Regions from separate parts of the Bradyrhizobium sp. CFUWI genome, predicted to be linked through region 1. Evidence: riboswitches for the same ligand, from Rfam matches in the RefSeq annotation. Region 1 holds a riboswitch; each other region holds the start of a gene.
What was found. Region 1 has a riboswitch for cobalamin ahead of AC066S_RS06840 (DUF1636 family protein). Riboswitches for the same ligand answer to the same signal wherever they lie in the genome.

Region 1 (2,198 bases):
CCCGCGAGATCGGCCTTGGTCAGCAGCACGATGTCGGCGCAGGCGATCTGGTCCTCGAACACTTCCGACAGCGGCGTCTCGTGGTCGAGATTGGCGTCGGCCGCGCGCTGCGCCTCGACGGCGTCAGGATCGGGCGCGAAGCGGCCCGCCGCCACGGCCTCGGCGTCGGCGAGTGCGATCACGCCGTCGACCGTGATGCGCGAGCGGATCTGTGGCCAGTCGAACGCCTTCAGCAGCGGCTTCGGCAGCGCCAGGCCCGAAGTCTCGATCAGGATGTGATCGGGCCGCACCGGCCGCGCCAGCAATTTCTCCATGGTCGGAATGAAATCGTCGGCGACGGTGCAGCAGATGCAGCCATTGGCAAGCTCGACGATGTTCTCTTCCGGGCAGTTCGCATCGGCGCAGGACTTCAGGATCTCGCCGTCGACGCCCTCGCTGCCGAACTCGTTGACGAGCACGGCGAGCTTCCTGCCGTTGGGATTTGCGAGAAGATGCTGGATCAGCGTCGTCTTGCCGGAGCCGAGGAAACCAGTGACCACCGTGACCGGGACTTTTGCGAGCGAGCTCATTCGGCGGCCTCCGGCACGATTGCAATGGGGGGAATGCGGGCAAGCGACTGCTTGCGGAAGATTTCGGGGCGGCTGCGCCAGGGCACGAGCCCGTCCGGCGCGGCCGCATAGGCCGCAGCGCCTGCGACTACGTCCTGCGCATTCGCATCCGACAGGCGGCCGTAAACATAGGACCAGCGGCCGGGTGCGCTCAGCGCCACCGAGCAGCCCTGGCTGCAGGCCGACAGGCATTCGACGGGAACCACATTGACGCCGTCGGGCACGCCGGCCTCGAGGATCGCACCGTGCAGGCGCTTGCCGGGCGTGGTCTCGCCCTCGCCAAGCGTCTGGCCGGCACGGCAGGTGATGCAGACGTGAAGTGTGACGGTCATCGCCTCTTCCAGATAACAGCGGGAGGCGATGAGGCACACGGACCATTCGTCAGAAGGCCCGCTTCCCCGTCGCGGAACACCCCGTCCGCCGGTCCAAAACTCGTCCGCGCTGGCAGGTCTCCCGGCTTGCGGAGCAGGGTCTAGGCCCTTCGATCCCCGCCTTCCCGATTCCCTGGGGAATCAGTGGCTTTGGGCATCTCTCCGGTCACGGTCGCGGGGGCGGCTGCATTTTGGACCCAAATCTTGCCGATTCGGACCCTATCGCATTCCCTCTTCGCCTGTCATAGGACAGGAACCAACGCCGGGCCACCATTTGCCGGTGGCCGCCTCTTGTCAAGCCGAAGGACCGGATCCAATGACGCCTGAACCGGACACCCAAACACCTGAGGAAACCGACGCCCGGCACGCCCAGAAAATGGCGAAGAAGAAAGCCGCCCGCGACAAGATCATGGCGACCAAGAGCGGCGAAAAGGGCCTCATTATCGTCCACACCGGCGCCGGCAAGGGCAAGTCCTCCTCCGCCTTCGGCATGATCGTGCGCTGCGTTGCCCATGGCTTCCCCTGCGCGGTGGTGCAATTCATCAAGGGCGCTTGGGACACCGGCGAGCGCCGCCTGCTCACCGGTCATTTCGGCGAGCTCTGCCAGTTCCATGCGATGGGCGAAGGCTTCACCTGGGAGACGCAGGACCGCGCCCGCGACATCGCCGCCGCGCGCGCCGGCTGGGAGAAGGCCAAGGAGCTGATCCTCGATGAGAACCTGCGCATGGTCGTGCTCGACGAGATCAACATCGCGCTGCGCTACGATTATCTCGACATCGCCGAGGTCGTCGACTTCCTGACCACCTCGAAGCCGCCGATGACTCACGTCGTGCTCACCGGGCGCAACGCCAAGGACGAGCTGATCGAGATCGCCGACCTCGTCACCGAGATGACGCTGGTCAAGCATCCCTTCCGCTCCGGCATCAAGGCTCAGGCCGGCGTCGAGTTCTGAACGACGATGGCACGCGCGCTGATGATCCAGGGAGCCGGCTCCGACGTGGGCAAATCGCTCATCGTCGCCGGCCTCGCGCGCGCGTTCACGCGGCGGGACTTGCGCGTGCTGCCCTTCAAGCCGCAGAACATGTCGAACAACGCGGCCGTCACCGTCGACGGCGGTGAGATCGGCCGCGCCCAGGCATTTCAGGCGCTCGCCGCAGGCGTGGAGCCGCACACCGACATGAACCCGGTGCTGCTGAAGCCCGAGACCGATGTCGGCGCG
Region 2 (2,198 bases), on a different contig from region 1:
GGCGAAGTCCGGCGAACAGTCGCGGTACATTCCGACTGGGCAAGAGCTGGCGCAACATTCTGGTCGCCTGCGAGTGCCCGCGCCAGGATCGCAAGCTCCCGCATCTTCTGGACCGCGAAAGCAAGCCAGCTCTTGACGTCGGAAACGAGCCCGGTTTCAAGTTCAACATCGACCGGCACATGAAGCAGCGAGCAGGATGGGGCAATCTGTACACGGTCCTTGCCGAGCTTCGCAATCGCGGGTTCGAGCCGCTGGCGCAGCGAGGACAAATTCGACCGCCATACATTCCGGCCGTCGACGACACCGAGCGACATGACGAGATCACTTCGGCCGCCAGCGATGATCTGGTCCAACAACTGTGGCGCTCGAACTAGGTCGAGGTGTAGTCCGGCAACTGGCAGGCTCAACGCGGTGTTCAGATTGTCCCCGAGGTCGCCGAAATAGCTGGCAACTAAGATCTTGATGGCCGGCACCTCCTTGGCGAGCCGATCATAGGCATGTCGCAAAGATTGCCGCGCCCTCTCATCCAGATCAAGAACCAGGCAGGGCTCGTCGAACTGAACCCAATTTGCTCCACGTTTGGCCAATTCCTGCAGAACTTCGATATAGGCCGGTAACAGTTCATCCAGTAGTGAGAGTGGCTGGAACGCAGGATCGGGACTCTTGCCGAGCTTTAGGAATGTGACCGGCCCGATCAGGACAGGGCGGGTCTGAAAGCCAAGGGCCTTGGCTTCCTCATACTCCTCGATCGGCTTGCGAGAGCATAGCCTGAAAGTCTGTCCTCTGCGAAACTCGGGGACCATGTAGTGGTAGTTGGTATCGAACCACTTGGTCATCTCCTGCGGGGGTGCGCCAAATCCGCGCGGTCCGTGACCGCAACTCGCATCCCGATCGTCGCATTGTGATCCGCGGGCCATGGCGAAGTACGTCTTCAGCGAAACGGATTCGGCTTTTGAGGCGTAGATCTCCGGGATGGCGCCAACCATGACACTTGTGTCGAGCACCTGATCATACAGCGAGAAATCGTTTGATGGAATGACCGTGACGCCGATAGATTTCTGACGAGCCCAGTTCGCGGCACGCAGGCCAGCTGCGTCCTCCAGCAACTGCTGTTCGCTGCTTTTTCCGGCCCAGTAGCTTTCTAGAGCGAGTTTGAGCTCGCGCCTTGGACCGATGCGTGGCGTTCCGAGCGTGGCAACGGGAAGGGAGAGAAGAGACATAGCGTTAACCCCGTGTTGGGGGCAGAAGGCCATGGCGGACGCAGGCAGGGGAAGTCGCGCAGTGCGACGGCTGCTTGGCGCACCACCGGGACACCCCGCCCGTGGACGAATATATTGTCGGGGTAGGTCTCCTGGCTCGCGGGTCATCGCTGCTGTCCGGCCTTCCCGAAGCCGCGCAGGCTTCAGTGACATCGTTGGACAGCGGCTCGCCACTCACAGTTGCGGGGGCAGCGCCGGCATCTTCACCGGCTTCCCTCTTAGCTCCGGATCAAGTGCGACCGGAGAACCTCGACGACTTGGATTATCGAGAAGACAAGTCTTCCGTCAACCTCTCAGATCATGTCTCAAGCTGGTGCTGCGACATCCGCTACGCGAATGGCCGCGCATCTTGATGCGTTGAGCCGATGTAAGCGCTCTCAAGTCAGCAATATCGGAATGACGATCGCAGCTGCCTGCGGGCCGCACGCCAGATCGGTGGAAGGGACAAATGCGGCTTGCCCGGTCGGGACTGCTGCCTCGAGCAGAACGCATCTCCGGCTTCTCAGCGCTTCTTTGAGCAAGTCCACCATCCAGCCACCTTCTCGGCCAACAGGATCCGTGTTGAACAGGCCCAAGCTGGCGAAGCCAGCAACATACCCGGCCAGCACGTTGATGTGCGGTTCAGCAAGACTCCAAATGTTCGGCGGTAAAGATCGGTTTCGCCTCGTCGCCATCGAGTGCAAAGCGCTCCTAACTGAGGCTATTCTCGAAGCGCCGCATGTCGCGATAGGAGCGGCAGACGCACCATGGCCGATGGCCGCAAATGGCCAAACGCATGGCAGAGATCGAAAGCCACATTCTGGCAACGATGCCGAACCAAACGGTTCAATAGCGGCAAACAATTCTCATCAGGAGCTTGGTACCGAGGTGTTCCGCTGCGCCATCGAACGATCCGGTGCGGGACGAGGATGCATAAGCCGGGCTGGATAGCGCTGAACG
Region 3 (2,198 bases), on a different contig from region 1:
GCCGGAGTGTGGTTCCGCCGTGCTCGTCTGCTCATCGTCTCTCCTGATTCGCGGGTCAATCTTGCCCGCCGTCAGGCAGAAACTCCACTTATCGCGCTGTTCAGATTTGCGGGACCAGCTCACTCATCCTCAGGGTAATTGAGGTGAACGCGATCTACGATCGCGTTCACAGATGGAAGATCTTCGCACTCCATTGCTCGCCAAGGCATGCAATGCACTTTCAGTGATTTATTAACCGCTGTTCACTAGCATCAAATGCTGGCGGGCAACAGTACACGCCCTGACGCTCGGCTGCTCAATCCGTGAGCGGAACAGACTCTAGTCCTTTTGCCCCGAGGTCGTATGCGCCGTATAGATGGGCCGATGCGGGGCCCTTGGGGAAAGAGGAGCAGAACTGCTCAAAGTCGCGGAAACCTTCATTGCCAATCCCGAGCCAAGCCCCTGCCAGGGGGGAGGAGTAGAGACTCGACGGGAAGCACCTACAGCGGACATCGCCGGGTGAAGGGATAGTCCAGACCACGAACGCCGGAAGGGTGACAGGCGACGCGATCGGATCATGAAGCGTTTCAAATCGTCCCGTCAGGCTCAACTTTTCTGTCAGTTCATGATCAGGTCGCGAACCTTTTCCACATCCTCTCTCTCGGAGCCGTCACTGCCGACTTCCGTCGTGGTTCGCGCGAGCGAGCCTTTGCGACTTGGCGCGAGATCTCCACGACAAGCGCTCGCCGAACCTCGACCTTGGGGCTGCTCCAATTCGTTAACTTGACGGTGCCGCCTTGACGAATCTCCGCGAGCGGCGCCTATATGTAGCCCGTCACGGTCTTCCATTCCCGCATCTCGTAGGATGGAAGCTAAGAGGGAACCCGGTGCGCCGGCAACGGCTATTCCGAGGCTGCCCCCGCAACTGTAAGCGGCGAGCGGTTGTCATCATGGTCACTGGCGCGACAGCGCTGGGAAGGCCGACAGCCGCAGCGACCCGCGAGCCAGGAGACCTGCCGCGACAGAACGAACGTCCTCGGGCGGGGTGCCCCGGTGGGTTGCTTGCAACTGGTGATATTTGCCCGGTCTCCTCGCAAGTCGTCCGCACGGCCCCCCAGCCTCAAACATCGCGGGGTTGCCGATGTCGCCGTCTTACGATTTCGATCAGCATGGTCATCTCATCGAGATGCCGAGTGTGCGGCCGCTCCCAGCGCAGGCCAAGCCTACCACGCCTGAGCTGTGTCTTGTGCAGCCGCCGCCATCGCCGGCTCCGCTGCCAAGGCCCCTCGCGCCATCGCCAAGGCCGTCTGACCTCACGCTCGATCGGTCGCGCGACAACCTGCTGACGTCGTTCGGCAAGCTGACGCTGACCGACCGTTATCTGCTCGCCGGCGAAAGCCTCCAGGACATGTTCGCCCGGGTGTCTTGCGCCTTCGCGGACGATGTTGCGCATGCCCAACGTCTGTATGATGGGATGTCTCGACTGTGGTTCATGCCGGCCACACCGGTGCTCTCCAACGGCGGCACCCCGCGCGGCCTGCCGATCTCGTGCTTCCTTAACTCGGTGTCGGACTCGCTCGAAGGCATCGTCGGCACCTGGAACGAGAACGTCTGGCTTGCCTCCAACGGCGGCGGCATCGGCACCTACTGGGGGAATGTTCGCTCGATCGGCGAGAAAGTGAGGGGCGGCGTCACCTCGGGCATCATCCCGTTCATCCACGTCATGGACGGCCTGACGCTGGCGATCAGCCAGGGCTCGTTGCGGCGCGGCTCGGCGGCGGTCTATCTCGATATCCACCATCCCGAGATCGAGGAGTTCCTCGAGATCCGCAAGGCGTCCGGCGACTTCAACCGCAAGAGCCTCAACCTACATCACGGCATCAACGTCACCGACGAGTTCATGCGTGCCGTGGGTGCCGGCACCACGTTCGCTCTGCGCAGCCCGAAGACTAACGAGGTCGTCCGCGAGATCGATGCCCGCCAGCTGTGGCAACGTATCCTTGAGAACCGGCTGCAGACGGGCGAGCCTTATCTCTTGTTCATCGACACCGTGAACCGCGCGCTCCCCAAGCACCAGCGCGAGCTCGGCCTCAAGGTCTCGACCTCCAACCTGTGCAGCGAGATTACGCTGCCGACCGGCATCGATCATCGCGACGAGGAGCGCACCGCGGTGTGCTGCCTGTCGTCGCTCAACCTCGAGACCTGGGACCAGTGGAATA

Region 2: it holds a riboswitch for cobalamin, as region 1 does, so the genes downstream of both, metE (5-methyltetrahydropteroyltriglutamate--homocysteine S-methyltransferase) here and AC066S_RS06840 (DUF1636 family protein) in region 1, are expected to answer to the same signal.
Region 3: it holds a riboswitch for cobalamin, as region 1 does, so the genes downstream of both, AC066S_RS38455 (ribonucleoside-diphosphate reductase subunit alpha) here and AC066S_RS06840 (DUF1636 family protein) in region 1, are expected to answer to the same signal.

What each region holds. Positions count from the first base shown of each region.
Region 1 covers NZ_JBWJZE010000002.1:665,439-667,636, reverse strand. The annotation lists gene cobW (cobalamin biosynthesis protein CobW) at 1-569, opposite strand, end outside; gene AC066S_RS06840 (DUF1636 family protein) at 566-940, opposite strand; cobalamin riboswitch at 1,035-1,255, opposite strand; gene cobO (cob(I)yrinic acid a,c-diamide adenosyltransferase) at 1,296-1,931, shown strand; gene AC066S_RS06830 (cobyric acid synthase) at 1,938-2,198, shown strand, end outside.
Region 2 covers NZ_JBWJZE010000044.1:12,259-14,456, forward strand. The annotation lists gene metE (5-methyltetrahydropteroyltriglutamate--homocysteine S-methyltransferase) at 1-1,220, opposite strand, end outside; cobalamin riboswitch at 1,325-1,526, opposite strand; gene AC066S_RS37190 (hypothetical protein) at 1,637-1,933, opposite strand.
Region 3 covers NZ_JBWJZE010000070.1:2,330-4,527, reverse strand. The annotation lists partial or broken gene AC066S_RS38460 (hypothetical protein) at 539-780, shown strand; cobalamin riboswitch at 801-1,014, shown strand; gene AC066S_RS38455 (ribonucleoside-diphosphate reductase subunit alpha) at 1,121-2,198, shown strand, end outside.